DNA from 2 places in the Stenotrophomonas sp. PS02301 genome. Region 2 is predicted to be linked to the other one. Evidence: riboswitches for the same ligand, from Rfam matches in the RefSeq annotation. Region 2 holds a riboswitch; the other holds the start of a gene.
The links. A riboswitch is a leader RNA that binds a small molecule or an ion and turns the genes downstream of it on or off. The one in region 2 is predicted to bind glycine.
Positions count from the first base shown of each region.

Region 1: another riboswitch for glycine. It lies ahead of QMX81_RS00635 (trimeric intracellular cation channel family protein); the one in region 2 lies ahead of gcvP (aminomethyl-transferring glycine dehydrogenase).

Region 1 covers NZ_JASCOO010000001.1:108,652-116,617, forward strand. The annotation lists gene QMX81_RS00605 (primosomal protein N') at 1-581, shown strand, start outside; gene QMX81_RS00610 (glutathione S-transferase) at 617-1,237, opposite strand; gene QMX81_RS00615 (NYN domain-containing protein) at 1,314-2,075, opposite strand; gene QMX81_RS00620 (NAD(P)/FAD-dependent oxidoreductase) at 2,238-3,530, shown strand; gene QMX81_RS00625 (ribonuclease E inhibitor RraB) at 3,531-3,875, opposite strand; gene QMX81_RS00630 (GIY-YIG nuclease family protein) at 3,962-4,231, opposite strand; glycine riboswitch at 4,276-4,369, shown strand; glycine riboswitch at 4,378-4,469, shown strand; gene QMX81_RS00635 (trimeric intracellular cation channel family protein) at 4,562-5,179, shown strand; gene QMX81_RS00640 (MdtA/MuxA family multidrug efflux RND transporter periplasmic adaptor subunit) at 5,383-6,549, shown strand; gene QMX81_RS00645 (MdtB/MuxB family multidrug efflux RND transporter permease subunit) at 6,546-7,966, shown strand, end outside.
Region 2 covers NZ_JASCOO010000080.1:903-8,868, reverse strand. The annotation lists gene QMX81_RS16290 (phosphoethanolamine--lipid A transferase) at 1-57, shown strand, start outside; gene QMX81_RS16285 (M2 family metallopeptidase) at 455-2,449, shown strand; gene QMX81_RS16280 (hypothetical protein) at 2,546-2,932, opposite strand; gene QMX81_RS16275 (siderophore-interacting protein) at 3,013-3,906, opposite strand; gene QMX81_RS16270 (multidrug effflux MFS transporter) at 4,064-5,287, opposite strand; glycine riboswitch at 5,569-5,670, shown strand; gene gcvP (aminomethyl-transferring glycine dehydrogenase) at 5,759-7,966, shown strand, end outside.

The DNA of each region.
Region 1 (7,966 bases), on a different contig from region 2:
TCGGCACGCAGATCCTCGCCAAAGGTCACGACCTGCCGAAGCTGACCCTGGTGGTGGTGGTCGGCATTGATGAAGGCCTGTTCTCGGCCGACTTCCGCGCCAGTGAAAAACTCGCGCAGCAGCTGATCCAGGTCGCCGGCCGCGCCGGGCGTGCGGTGGATGCCGGCGAGGTCTGGTTGCAGACCCACCACCCGGGGCATCCCCTGCTGGAGACGCTGGTCAACGGCGGCTACCACGCCTTTGCCGATGCGGAACTGCAGCAGCGCGAGGCGGCCGGTTTTCCGCCCTTCGCGCATCTGGCGCTGCTGCGTGCCGAAGCGCAGCAGGTGGAGCATGCCAACGCGATGCTCAGTGCCGTGCGTGCGCTGATTCCCGACGACGCGGCAGTGGAACGCTATGGCCCGATGCCAGCACCGATGCCCCGCCGCGCCGGCTACCAGCGCACCCAGCTGCTGCTGTCCTCACCCGCGCGACGCCCGCTGCACGGCGTGCTGGATCAGGTGACGCCGCAGATCGCCGCGCTGCCGCAGGCACGCAAGGTGCGCTGGTCGCTGGATGTGGATCCGATGGATCTGTATTAGGCCGGCAGGTGCCGACCGTGGGTCGGCACGGCCGCTCAAGTCAACGCGGTCATGACCCCACGCTGATACGCCGGCCGCTGTTTCAACCGCTCGTACCACGCGGCCAGATGCGGCAGGTCCGGGCGCTGGATCGGCATCTCGAACCAGGCATAGATGAAGGCACCCAGCGGGATATCGCCCATCGCGAACTGCTCACCGGACAGATACGGCTGCCGCGACAAAGCCTCATCGGCCATCGCCAGCAACTCGCCGGAGCGCACCAGTGCCGCTGCGATGCGGGCCTCGTCCCGATCAGCAGGCGCGGTCCGCAGGGTCCCCCAGAACAGATCGCGGAACACGCCGGCGAAGGTCGAGGTGGTCCAGTCCATCCACTTCTCCGACTGCGCGCGCGCCACCACGTCTTCCGGGTACAGCGTGCCCAGCGCGTAGCGCGCGCAGAGGTAGCGCACGATCGTGTTGGATTCCCACAGCGGCAGGCCGTGGTCTTCGATCACCGGCACCAGCCCGTTCGGGTTCATCGCGCGGTATTCCGGCGACTGCGTACCACCGAAGGCACCGCCGACCTCGATCGACTCGTAGGGCGCCCCGATCTCCTCGGCACACCACAGCACTTTGCGCACGTTGCTGGAATTGCGACGGCCCCAGATGTTCAGCATGATCGGATTCCCGTATCGTTCGATGCGCGGCAGCGGGGTCGCGCGGTGCCGCTACGATACGCCCAACGGCGGGCTGTTACTTCGCCGCCTTCGCCGCACTCTTCTTGGGCAGTGCGCGCACATAGGTCGATTTGCCGTCCTTCTTCATCTCGAACAGGCCGGTCGCGGCCAGCAGATCGCTGAGTTTGCCGTACCCGTAATTGCGCGAATCGAACGAGGCCTGGTTGCCGATCTGGCTGCCGACCGGGCCGAGATGCGACCAGCCATCCTCGGCTTCGGCCGAGGTCACCGCGCGGCGCAGCATCTGCACCAGGCGGGTGTCATTGCGCAGCTCCGGGCCGCTCTTGCGCGGGCGGGTTTCCTCGTTGTCCTGCTCCACCTCCTGATCGGCCGCATGGGGTTGGCCCAGCGCCTCGATGTAGGTGAACTTCGAGCACGCGTTGACGAACGGCTCGGGCGTTTTCTTCTCGCCGAAGCCGTACACCTTCACCCCGTCGGTCAGCAGGCGCATCACCAGCGGGGTGAAATCCGCATCGCTGGAGACGATCGCAAAGCCATCCAGATTGCGTGCGTACAGCATGTCCATCGCGTCGATCACCATCGCCATGTCCGAGGCATTCTTGCCACGGCTGTAGGCGAACTGCTGGATCGGGCGGATCGCGTACTCGTGCAGCACGGACTCCCACCCTTTCAGCCGCGGGCTCTTCCAGTTGCCGTAGGCACGGCGGACATTGGCCACACCGTAGCGGGCGACTTCAGCCAGCACCGCATCGATCTTGGAAGAGGGTGCGTTGTCGGCATCGATCAGCAGGGCGATGCGCTTTTCCGGTTCGGACATCTCGGTCTCCTGGGCGGGATCGGATCGGCCATCGGGCAAGCGCGATGGCCCCTGAACCCAGTATCGGCCATCGACGTGAACATCGCGCTTCACGTGCTACCATGGGCCGCATCACGAGACGACCTGCGCCGCCCCCCTCCGGCGCCCGCCAAGGAGTGAAGCATGACCCGCGATCCCACGCCCCACCTGCTCATCATCGGTGGCGGTTTTGCCGGCCTCTGGGCCACCCGTGCCCTCGCCTCGGCGCACGTGCGCATCACCCTGGTGGACCGTCGCAACCATCATCTGTTCCAGCCGCTGCTCTACCAGGTGGCCACCGCAGGCCTGTCCGCGCCGGATATCGCCGCGCCGCTGCGCCACATCCTCGGTCACCAGCGCAATGTCGAAGTGCGCCTGGGTGAAGTGACCGGCATCGACAAGGCCGCGCGCACCGCGACGCTGGCCGATGGCACGCAGATTACGTACGACACCCTGATGCTGTGCACCGGCGCCACCCATGCCTACTTCGGCCACGACGAATGGGCCGCCGATGCGCCCGGCCTGAAGACGCTGGACGATGCCATCGCGCTGCGCCGCAAGCTGCTGCTCGCCTTCGAGCGCGCCGAGGCCGAACCCGATCCCGCGCGCAAAGCGGCGTGGCTGAGTTTCGCCGTGGTCGGTGGCGGCCCCACCGGCGTGGAACTGGCCGGCACCCTGGCCGAGATCGCGCGGCACACGCTGCGCAATGAGTTCCGGCATATCGATCCCGCCTCGGCCAAGGTCCGCCTGGTCGAAGCCGGCCCGCGCGTGCTGTCCACCTTCCCCGAGGTGCTCTCGCTCAAGGCGCGCCGTCAGCTGGAAAAGCTGGGCGTGGAGGTGCTCACCGGCACGCCGGTCAGCGACATCAATGCCGAAGGCTTCCAGCTCGGCGAGCGCTTCGTCGAGGCCCGCACCGTGGTCTGGGCCGCCGGTGTCGCCGCCTCACCGCTGGCACGTACGTTGGAGGTGCCACTGGACCGCGCCGGCCGCGTGCCGGTGCAGCCTGACCTTACCCTGGAGGGTCACCCGGAGATATTCGTTGCCGGTGACCTGGCGGCACTGACCCAGGCCGACGGCAAGCCGGTACCCGGCGTCGCCCCGGCGGCCAAGCAGATGGGCAAGCACGTGGCCACCACGATCCAGACGCGCTTGGCCGGCAAGCCCGCGCCGGGTCCGTTCAAGTACAAGGACTTCGGCAACCTGGCCACCATCGGCCGCATGGCCGCGATCGTCCACCTCGGCCGGCTGCAGCTCTCCGGCGTGCTGGCCTGGTGGTTCTGGCTGGCCGCGCACGTGTTCTTCCTGATCGGCTTCCGCAACCGCGTGGTGGTGCTGTTGAACTGGGCGGTGGCGTACTGGAGCTACCAGCGCAGCGCGCGGATCATCTTCGGCGATGCACAGGACGATCGCCGGCCGAAACGACCGCCCACGCCCTGATCATCCCTGCGACAGACATCCCCAGCCATCCACCTGGCCGCTGTAGGAGACCGCCTCGCTGGCCAGCAGACCTTCGAAGCCGGCGATGTTCTGGTGGGTCGGCAGCATCAGCGGATGCACCACCACCTGCCACGGGTAGTCATCGTTGCCGTCGTAGGCGGCGAAGGACACCTTCTGGTCGTTCTTGAGCAGGTGCACGGCGAAGGCGATCGCCACATCCTGGGTCGGGAAGATCAGCGCGAAATCCACCTCGCGCGGAATCGTCAGATCATCGCCGTCCTGCAGCATGTTCCAGAGCACATCGCCATTCTCATCTTCCGGGTACAACGACAGATCGCGGGACATGGCACTCCAGGGCTTGGGCAAGCGGATCAACGAACGAGGGTCGATGGTATGCCGCCAACGAAGGCCCGAACAACCCGCACGCGGGGCTACGTGGGATCGGGCAGCGCCAGCCACGCCAGCTTGCGCTCGCGCGGTTGCCGCTTGAGCTGCCACTCGGCCTTCGACGCCGCCGCGCGGTCCGGGTAGGCGCGCATCGCCAGCACCTTCACCGGCGGGTTGGCCCGGGTGTATTTCGCCCCTTTGCCGGCCAGATGGGCCTGGAAGCGCGCGTCCACGTCGTTGCTGATGCCGGCGTAATAGCTGCCGTTGCGGCATTCAAGCAGGTACAGGTACCAGAGGGCGGGTTCAGCGGGCATACCGGGATTATCCCCCGGCACGGGCCCGGCGGCTGCTAGAATCCGCCCCGGATGCAGGAGAGAGGCGCCGCGCTGGCGCCCGCCGAAGGCGCAGGCTCCCATAATCGCTCAGGCCGGTGGCTGCACAGCCACCAACCATGCATCCGACACGCCGATCTGGAGAGAGGTCTTCAATGACCCGCCGAAGGGGCACGTGGCTTTGGCCACCGAACTCTCAGGCAAAAGGACAGCGGGAGCGGCAACGGAATCCCACCCCACGACAGTGCAGCGGCGCTGGCGTGAGGCGTGTGCGTTTCCGTCCCCCGCCTGACGTGTTTCCCGGAGCCCCCCATGCTGCTCTCCCTGATCTACCTCATCGCCATCTCGGCCGAAGCCATGACCGGCGCGCTGTCGGCCGGTCGCCGCCGCATGGACCTGTTCGGCGTGGTCATCATCGCCTGCGTCACCGCGCTCGGCGGCGGCTCGCTGCGCGACATCGTGCTCGGCCACTACCCGCTGGGCTGGGTGAAGCACCCGGAGTACCTGGGCTTCACCATCTGCGCGGCACTGATCGCGACCTGGGTGGCGCGCTGGATGCATCACTTCCGGCGCACCTTCCTGGTGCTCGATGGCCTGGGCCTGATCGCGTTCACCCTGATCGGCTGCGCGGTCGCGCGCGAGGGCGGGCACACCGTGCCGATCATCCTGATCGCCGGCATGCTGACCGGTGCGTTCGGCGGCGTGCTGCGCGATGTGTTGTGCAACGAGGTGCCGCTGATCTTCCAGAAAGAACTGTATGCGGTGATCACCCTGCTCACCGGCGCGGCCTACCTGGCCCTGCTGGAACTCGGCGTGTCGCTCAACGCGGCCACGCTGTGGTGCCTGGGCGGCGGCTTCCTGTTCCGCCTGCTGGCCATCCACTTCAAGTGGGAAATGCCGAAGTTCGTGTACCGCGACGAGGTGCATTGACGCACCCGCGGGCATGACCAAGGTCACGGGAGCTTGAGCGGCCCGGCCCTGTATCATGGCGCTCCCGTTCCATTCGAACGGCATCCAGCCACGCGGCGGTGTTCCACCCGCTGCCCCGCCAGACACCCTCTCCCCCGTTGACCTGCCGCCGTCGGCCGGTCCCCATGGACGCACTGCTCCGGTGGAGGGTGCGCAGGATGCGTATGTCCGCTTCAACGCCCCCGTCGTCTCGCCGTCGTTTCGCCACACCGCTGTTGATCGCTGCCGGTGTCGGCCTGGCCGCCATCGCTGCATGGAAACTGCTCTCGCCCGCCCCCGCCGCCGGCCCGTCCGGGGGTCCGCAGCCGACCCCGGTGCGTGTGGCCACCGCGACGCAGGAAGACCTGGTGGTGCGCCTGAAAGCGCTGGGCACGGTGACCCCGCTGCATACGGTGAGCATCCGCAGCCGCGTGGATGGCGAGCTGCTGCGGCTGGCATTCTCCGAGGGCCAGCACGTCACCGCCGGCGAGCTGCTGGCCGAGATCGATCCGCGCCCGTTCCAGGTGCAGCTCTCGCGTGCGCTGGGTACCCAGCAGCAGAACCTGGCCGAGTTGGACAATGCCGAAAGCCAGCTCAAGCGCTTCGCCGAACTGCAAAGCAAGCACTTCGTCTCCGCGCAGGACCTCAGTGATCAGCAGAGCAAGGTCCGCCAGCTGCAGGGCCGCCGCCAGACCGACCAGGCGGCGGTGGATGAAGCACGCCTGCAGCTGCAGTACACCCGCATCACCGCACCGGTGGCCGGGCGCATGGGCCTGCGCAACGTCGATGTCGGCAACCTGGTGCGCAGTGGCGATACCGAGCCGCTGGCCACCATCACCCAGACCACCCCGATCAGCGTGCTGTTCACCGTGCCCGAGCCGGACCTGCCGGCGGTGGTGGCTGCCGCACGCGCCAATCCCCGGCTGACCGTGGAAGCCTGGGACCGCGAGGAGCGCACTGCACTGGGCGACGGGGTGCTCTCCAGCCTGGACAACCGCATCGATACCGCCACCGGCACGCTGAAACTGCGCGCGCAGTTCGCCAATACCGATGAATCACTGTTCCCCAACCAGTTCGTCAACGTGCGTCTGCAGGTCAGCAGCAGCGATGCGGTGGTGATTCCCAATGCCGCCGTGCAGTTCGGCAGCAAGGGCAGCTACGTCTATGTGATCGCGGCCGATGACACCTCATCGCTGCGCACCGTGGTGCTCGGCCCGGCCGATGGCGAACGCGTCTCGGTGCGCGAAGGCCTCAAGGCCGGCGAGCGCGTGGTGGTGGAAGGCATCGACGGGCTGCGCGAAGGCGCCAAGGTCGAGGTGGTGGAGCAGGACCCGCCACGGACCGGCGCATGAACCTCTCGCGCCCCTTCATCGAGCGCCCGGTCGCGACCACGCTGCTGATGGTGGCGCTGCTGCTGTCCGGCGTGATGGCCTACCGCCTGCTGCCGGTCGCGGCACTGCCGCAGGTCGATTACCCGATCATCCAGATCACCACGCTGTATCCCGGCGCCAGCCCGGATGTCACCACCAGCGCGGTCACCGCGCCGCTGGAACGCCAGCTCGGGCAGATTCCCGGCCTGAAGCAGATGTCCTCGACCAGCTCCGGCGGCGCGTCGGTGATCACCCTGCAGTTCTCGCTGGAGGTCGCGCTCGGCGTGGCCGAGCAGGAAGTGCAGGCCGCGATCAACGCCGCCGACAGCTTCCTGCCCGACGACCTGCCGGTGCCGCCGGTGTACCGCAAGGTCAACCCGGCTGACACCCCGATCCTGACCCTGGCAGTGACCTCGCAGGGCCTCTCGCTCCCGCAGGTGCACGATCTGGTCGATACCCGCATGGCGCAGCGGCTCTCGCAGCTGCCTGGGGTCGGGCTGGTCAGCCTCGCTGGTGGGCAGCGCCCGGCGGTGCGCATCCAGGTCAATCCGTCCGCGCTGGCCGCCAACGGGCTGAGCATGGCCAGCATCCGCACCGCGATCGGCACGGCCAACGTCAACCTGCCCAAGGGCAGCTTCGACGGGCCGACCCGCGCGATCATGCTCGATGCCAACGATCAGATGCGCTCGGTGGCCGAGTACCGCGCCCTGATCCTGGCCTGGAAGGATGGCGCACCGCTGCGTCTGGGCGACGTGGCCACCATCGAAGACGGCGCCGAGAACCGCCAGCTCGCCGCGTGGTCGGGCACCACCCCGGCCGTGCTGATCAACATCCAGCGCCAGCCCGGCGCGAACGTCATCGCCGTGGTCGACCAGGTGCGTGCGCTGCTGCCGCAGCTGCAATCCTCGCTGCCGGCCGGTGTGGATGTGGCCATCCTCAGCGATCGCACCGAATCGATCCGCGCGTCCATCCGTGGCGTGCAGCACGAGCTGCTGATCGCGATCGCGCTGGTGGTGATGGTCACCTTCCTGTTCCTGCGCAACATCCCGGCCACGATCATTCCCAGCATCGCGGTCCCGCTGTCGCTGGTCGGCACGTTCGGGGTGATGCTGCTGGCCGGCTTCTCGCTCAACAACCTCACGCTGATGGCGCTGACCATCGCCACCGGTTTCGTGGTGGACGATGCGATCGTGATGCTGGAGAACATCGCCCGTCATCTGGAGCGCGGTGCCACGCCGATGCAGGCAGCACTGAAGGGCGCCAGGCAGATCGGCTTCACCCTGATCTCGCTGACCCTGTCGCTGATCGCGGTGCTGATCCCCCTGCTGTTCATGGCCGACGTGGTCGGCAAGCTGTTCCACGAATTCGCGATCACCTTGGCGGTGGCGATCGGCATCTC
Region 2 (7,966 bases):
GTCAAGACGTCGGTGTATGAACGTGACCGCGATCTGTTTGCGTCGTGCGAGGTTTGAAGCGGAACGACCACTGCTGTCAGCTATTCGCTCTTCCGTTTTGGTCGAGGCAGGCCATACCGTCCGTCGGCGGATAGTCGAGCAAAGACGATGGCTTCGGCTGTGGGTTGGTCTCGAGCCGTTGTTGTTCCCATGCGCACCGACCCACTGTCGACGGGGCGGTGTGGGTGGGTTGGCGGGACCGTTATGCGCCATGGATGGCGCATATCGAGCCCCCATGGACGGGTTCACGGCGGGTCCCGACAACCCGCCCGCACCGACCCAAACCACGATGCAATGACGCCACGCCGTTGACGTTGGCGCTACGATCCCACCCGAACCCTGCTGCCCTGCCCCTTGCGGTGCGCCCGGCGCTTCACTAGCCTTCGCCGGTCTGTCACCACCCAAGGATGTGCCCGTGAACCACCGCCCGCTCCTGCTGGCCCTGGCTGTCAGTGCTGCCGCACTGACGCTGGCGGCCTGCCAGAAGGAACCGTCCCCCGCCGATGCACCGGCCACGGGCACCACCCAGTCCAAGGAAACCGCGGACCAGTTCATCGCCCGCGTCAACGCCGAGTACAAAGCCATGTACCCGGAAATGACCTCGGCCCAGTGGCTGTCTTCGACCTACATCAATGACGATTCCGAGCGCGTCGCGGCCAAGGCCAACGAACGCTGGCTCACCGTGCTCAACGGCTGGATCGCCCAGGCCGGCCAGTACGACGGCCAGCCGATGAGCGAAGACACCAAGCGCCAGATCCACCTGCTCAAGCTGATGACCTCCATGCCCGCCCCGCGCGACCCGGCCAAGCTCTCCGAGCTGACCCGCATCGCCAGCCGCATGGAAGGCGCTTATGGCTCCGGCAAATACTGCACCGATGAAGCCAACCCCCAGACCTGCCGCCAGCTCGGCGATCTGGAACAGGTCCTCGCCCGCAGCCGCGACTACGACGCGCAGCTGGACGCCTGGCAGGGCTGGCATGGAACCACCAAGCCGATGCGCGCTGATTACGAGCGTTTCGTCAGCCTGGTCAATGAAGGTGCCAAAGAAATGGGCTTCGCCGACGCCGGGCAGATGTGGCGCAGCGGCTACGACATGCCGGCCGACCAGATCGGCCCGGAAACCGACCGGCTGTGGGACCAGGTCAAGCCGATGTACGAGCAGCTGCACTGCTATGCCCGTACCAAGCTCGATGCCACGTACGGCAAGGACAAGGCCGAGGTCAACGGCGGCCTGATCGCCGCGCACCTGACCGGCAACATGTGGCAGCAGGACTGGTCCAACCTGTGGGACCAGCTGGAACCGTATCCCGGTGCCGGCAACCTGGACATCACCGCCGCACTGGAAAAGCAGTACCAGACCAACCTCAGTGGCGCACTGGCCAAGGCCGGCAGCGGCGCGAACGTGGAAGCGCTGTACAAGGCGCAGCGTGAGGCCGAACTGCGTACCGCCAAGCAGATGACCGAGCGCGCGCAGGACTTCTATGTCTCGCTCGGCATGCCGGCACTGCCGAAGTCGTACTGGGACAAGACCCAGTTCATCAAGCCGCTGGACCGTGACGTGGTCTGCCACGCCAGCGCGTGGGACATGAACATGGAAGGCGACGTGCGCACCAAGATGTGCATCAAGCCGAACGAAGAGAATTTCACCACGATCTACCACGAGCTGGGTCATATCTATTACGACCTGGCCTACAACCCGCTGCCGCCGTTGTTCCAGGGCGGTGCCAACGACGGCTTCCATGAAGCGATCGGCGACACCATCGTGCTGGCGATGACGCCGCAGTACCTCAACTCGATCGGCCTGGTCGACGCCCCGCAGGAAAGCCGCGAGGCGACCATCAACGCGCAGATGCGCATGGCCCTGAGCGGCGTGTCGTTCCTGCCGTTCGGCCTGATGATCGACCGCTGGCGCTGGGGCGTGTTCGATGGCTCGATCACCCCGGACCATTACAACCAGGCGTGGTGGGACCTGAAGGCCAAGTACCAGGGCGTGGCCCCGGCCAGCGCGCGCGGTGAGGAATTCTTCGATGCGGGCGCCAAGTACCACGTGCCGGGCAACACCCCGTACACCCGCTACTTCCTGGCGCGCATCCTGCAGTTCCAGTTCTACAAGGGCCTGTGCGATGCCTCCGGTTACAAGGGTCCGCTGCATCAGTGCAGCTTCTACGGCAACAAGGAAGCCGGCCAGAAGTTCTGGGCCATGCTGAGCAAGGGCGCCAGCCAGCCGTGGCAGGCCACGCTGAAGGAAATCACCGGCGGCGACAAACTCGATGCCGGCCCGATGATCGAGTACTTCACCCCGGTCAACGAATGGCTCAAGCAGCAGAACCAGGGCCAGATGTGCGGTTGGCAGGTGCCGGCGGCCACCGCTGCGGCCCCGGCCGCACCGACGGCGCGCGCGGCACCGTAACCCGTGGGTTGGGCCGGGCCCGCCCGGCCGCAGCCCGCAACGAAAAAACCGGCCGAAAGGCCGGTTTTTTCATGCGCTTCCACGCAGGGCGTGGCGCTACGACGTGGGTTTCAGGGCGGCCGCCAGCTCGGTCTTGAACTGCTCGAAGTCCATGCCGTCGGCCTTGGCCTCGGCGTGCGCGGCATCCTTCAACGCATCCGAGTACACCAACCGGACCGGCGTGCCCTGCCGCTCGTGCAGTTCGGCGGCCTGCATGATCAAGGCCAGCACGCGTGCCGCGCTGGTGGTCTGCCCCGCGATGCGTCCGTCCATGCCCAGCACCCACTCACCCTCGCGGCGCACCACACCGGCCAGCAGCGTGCGTTGCTGGTCGCGCAGTTCGGCATGCGGCTCGACCGGCGGGGTGGCGGCCTGCTCGCGGTTGGCGGCCTGGGTTTCGCGGCGCCGGCGGATGTCGCGGCGCAGTTTGGAGGTGGTCGACATGGGGAAATCCGGACTGCGGCAAAGCGCCAAGGATACCGCACGGACCCTGGCGAGCCCGTATCGCAGCACGGGCGGCCCTCTCAATCCAGGACCTTGCCGTGCCGCCAATAGCCCATGAAGGTGATGGCCTGGCGGTCGATACCACAGGTTTTGACCAGGTGCCGGCGGACCGCCATCACCGCGCCGGCCTCGCCGGCGACCCAGGCATACAGCCCGCCGCCCGGCGCACTGGCCTGCTCCCACAGGATGTCCTGATCGATGTCGATCTCGGCCAGTTCCTGCTCACCATGGCGCGTACCGGAGGGACCGACCCGGGCCCGTACCGCGTCCTGCAGCCGCTGACCATGCGCGGCGCCCTCGCGGGCCAGCCAGAACAGCTGCGCACCGGGCGGTGCCTGCAGCGGCATTACATCCGCCTCGTGCTCCACCTCCAGGAAGGCCTGCACGTCCGGCGGCTGCGGCCACTGCGCCAAGTCTTCCAGAATGCCGGCCACGGCTGGCAGCGCAGTGTCATCGGCCACCAACAGCACGCGCTTCACCTGCGCCGGCGGCTTCCACTCGTAGCCCTCGCTGCTGTGCTCGACCCGCGCATCGGGCGCCAGCAGTCCGACCCGATCGCCGACACGTGCCTGCATGGCCACACGCGAGGCGGGGCCGGTCTCGCCGTGCAGCACGAAATCGACATCAACTTCGCCCACTTCAGGGCGCAGCGCACGGATGGTGTAGGTGCGCATCGGCGCACGCTCGGTGTCGGGCAGCGCGCGATAACGCGCGTACCAGTCCTCGCCCTGCGGCACCTCGGGGGCTGGCTGGCCGGGTAGCGGGAAGAACACCTTGATACGCTGATCCGGCCCGTCGGTCTTCATGTTGGCCACATCGGGCGCAGCGAAGACCATGCGGGTAAGCGACGGAGAGAGAACGGTGCGCTGCTTGAGCGCGACATCGAACAGGCGGTAGGTCTGATGGGCAGCCATGCAATCACCCTGAGTTGCGGCGGACGCGGCGTCCGCAGGGGAGCGTATTGGCTGTCGTGGAGCACGAACTGGCTGGCGAAGGCACAGGATACGCCGCAGTCGCGCAATGGCAATGCCGCCACGCCTGCGTTGTGTGCAGGCGTGGCATGCATGCGGCTCACTCGATGGGCGTGAGCAGGTCGCGGCGGCGTTCGCAGCGCCGCTCCCAGTACCAGAAGACGGCACCGATGGCGAAGAAGCCCGCGTAGCCCAAGGCCAGGTGCATCGGGCTGCTGCTGAGCATCGGCGAGACCACGCCGGCCACCACCGTGTTGATCATCAGCTGGATGAACATCTGCATCGAGGACGCCAGGCCGCGCTGATGCGGGTACATGTCCAGCACGGCCAGCGCCAGGATCGGGAAGATCAAGGCCATGCCGACGCCGCCCAGGAAGATCGGCATCACCGCCCACGGCAGCGCGATCTGCGGTACCGATGCCACGTAGCCGAAGTTCAACAGCGCCGAGACCGCGCACAACGCAAACCCGATCGCGATCTGTCGCTGCGGCACGATCCGCCCGGCCATGCGCCCGGACAGGAACGAGCCCACGGTCATGCCGCCGATGGTGGGAATGAACAACCAGGCAAATCCGCCTTCGCCGAGCTTCAGGTGCTGCATCACGAACACCGGCGCCGAGGCGATATACAGGAAGATGCCGGAGAAATTGAACGCACCGGCTGCAGCAAGACGCAGCAGGCGCGCATTGGAACCCATCCGCGCATAGCTGCGCAGCAGTTCCCGCATCGACAGTGGCGTGCGCGCCTCGACCGGATGGGTTTCGGGCAGCCACTTGCCGGTGGCCAGCAGCAACACCACGCCGAACAGCACCAGGAACCAGAAGATCAACGGCCAGTCGCCGCCGCCGAGCAGGATCCAGCCACCGATGATCGGGGCGATCGCCGGGGCGACGCCGAAGATCATCGAGACCTGGCTCATCAAGCGCTGCGCGTCGGCACCGTGGTACAGATCGCGGATCACGGCGCGGCCGACGATCACACCCACACCGGCCGTCACGCCCTGCAGCGCGCGGAACACCAGCAACGTGGTCATGTCCCGCGACAGCGCACAGCCGATCGAGGCGCCGATGAACAGCACCAGCCCACCGATGATCACCCGCTTGCGGCCGAACGCATCCGAGAGCGGGCCGTGGGCCAGGCTCATCAGCCCATAGAACAGCAGGTACACGCTGATGGTCTGCTGCACCGCGACCTGGTCCACCTGCATGCGGTCGCCCAGCAGCAGGAAGGCGGGAAAGATGGTGTCGATCGAGAACGGACCGAACATCGCCAGGCCTGCGAGCAGCAGGGCCAAGCGGCGGGTCGAGGGTGAGGCGGGCGTCATGCGGGCTTCCGTCAGCGGCCATGCGCACTGCACGGCGGGCGCCTGGCCCGGAACGGGCGGCGCCAGATGAATACGAGGATCCAGTGATCATAGGCCTTTGCCGCCCCCGGCACCATGCCCGGGCCGGGTTTCCGGGGTCCTGCGCGGCTGCGTATTCATGTGCCGGAAAGGCCCAGTGCCCGAAACGGCTGGGCTATAATCGCCGCGCTACATGGTGGGAGAAGCGGACACCCGCTGCCGAAGGCGCAACGCCCGTAATCGCTCAGGCCCGATACCACCCGTACCAAAACTCTGGAGAGACCGGCGAATGCCGGCGCCGAAGGGGCACGAAGCACGCCGATGCGCGCTTTTAAACTCTCAGGCAAAAGGACAGAGGGGCACCCAGGAAGACCGCAAGGTCCGGTGGATCGCTGTCGCCCGCGACGCGCCCTGGCCCGGCCGCCTTCCGAACGTGCGTGCCCACTCTCCGAGATGCCAGCCATGTCCCAGAACACCCCCTCCCTGCGCGAGCTTGAACACAGCCACGCGTTCGTCGAACGCCATATCGGCCCCAACGACGCCGAAATCGCGCAGATGCTCGATGTGGTCGGCCACGCCTCGCTGGACGCACTGACCGATGCGATCGTCCCGGCCGGGATCAAATCGCCGGCACCGCTGGACCTGCCCGAGTCGCTGACCGAAGTGCAGGCACTGGCCAAGATCCGCGCCATCGCCGACAAGAACCAGGTGTTCCGCACCTTCATCGGCCAGGGCTACTACGGCACGCTCACCCCGAACGTCATCCTGCGCAACGTGCTGGAAAACCCGGCGTGGTACACCGCCTACACCCCGTACCAGGCCGAGATTTCGCAGGGCCGCATGGAAGCGCTGATCAACTTCCAGACGCTGTGCGCCGACCTCACGGGCATGGAGATCGCCAACGCCTCGCTGCTGGATGAGGCCACCGCCGCCGCCGAAGCGATGACCCTGGCCAAGCGTTCGGCCAAGTCGAAGTCCGATACCTTCTTCGTGCACGACGCCGTGCACCCGCAGACGCTGGAACTGCTGCGCACCCGCGCCGAGCCGATGGGCATCGTGCTGCGCGTGGGCACCCCGGCCGAGGCGATGGAAGCCGAAGCCTACGGCGTGCTGCTGCAGTACCCGGATACCTTCGGCCATATCGGCGATTACAAGGCGCTGGCCGATGCCGTGCACGCGCGCGGTGGCCTGGTCGCCGTGGCCACCGACCTGCTGGCACTGACCCTGATCGCCGCGCCCGGCGAATGGGGTGCGGACATCGTGGTCGGCAACTCGCAGCGCTTCGGCGTGCCGTTCGGCTTCGGCGGCCCGCATGCCGCTTTCATGGCCTGCCGCGACGCCTACAAGCGCTCGATGCCGGGCCGCCTGATCGGTGTCTCGGTCGATGCGCAGGGCAACGCCGCGTACCGCCTGACCCTGCAGACCCGCGAGCAGCACATCCGTCGCGAGAAGGCGACCTCCAACATCTGCACCGCCCAGGTGCTGCTGGCGGTGATGGCCTCGATGTACGCCGTGTACCACGGCCCGGAAGGCCTGACCCGCATCGCCCGTCGCACCCACCGTCTGGCCAGCATCCTGGCCGCCGCGCTGCGCGGCGCCGGCGTGAATGTCGGCGAGCATTTCTTCGACACCCTGCACGTCAAGGATGTGGACGCCAAGGCGATCCACGACAAGGCTGCGGCGGCGCGCATCAACCTGCGTGCGATCGACAGCGATGCGGTCGGCATCAGCCTGGATGAAACCGCCACCCGCGCCGACATCATCGCGCTGGGCCAGCTGTTCGGTGCGACCGTCGACGTGGACGCGCTCGATGCGGCCACCGCCGATGCGTTGCCGGCCGATCTGGTGCGCACCAGCGCCTTCCTGACCCACCCGGTGTTCAACACCCACCACAGCGAACACGAACTGCTGCGTTACCTGCGTTCGCTGGCGGACAAGGACCTGGCGATGGATCGCACCATGATCCCGCTGGGCAGCTGCACCATGAAGCTCAACGCCACCGCCGAGATGATCCCGGTGACCTGGCCGGAGTTCGCCAACATCCATCCGCTGGCCCCGGCCGACCAGGCTACCGGCTACAAGGACCTGATCGACGGCCTGGAAGCGATGCTGGTCGAGTGCACCGGTTACGACGCGGTGAGCCTGCAGCCGAACTCCGGCGCGCAGGGCGAGTACGCCGGCCTGCTGGCGATCCGCGCCTACCACCGCTCGCGCGGCGAAGGCCATCGCGACGTCTGCCTGATCCCGGATTCGGCGCACGGTACCAACCCGGCCTCGGCCCAGATGTGCGGCATGAAAGTCGTGGTGACCAAGACCGATGCCAACGGCAACGTCGACCTGGAGGACATCCGGGTCAACGCGGAGAAGTACAGCGACCGCCTGGCCGCGCTGATGATCACCTACCCGTCCACGCATGGCGTGTTCGAGGAAGAGGTGGTGGAGATCTGCGAGATCGTGCACAAGCACGGCGGCCAGGTGTACACCGACGGCGCCAACATGAACGCCCTGGTCGGCGTGGCCAAGCCCGGCAAGTGGGGCTCGGACGTCTCGCACCTGAACCTGCACAAGACCTTCTGCATCCCGCACGGCGGCGGTGGCCCGGGCGTCGGCCCGTGTGCGGTCAAGTCGCACCTCGCCCCGTTCCTGCCGAAGGTGCTGGGC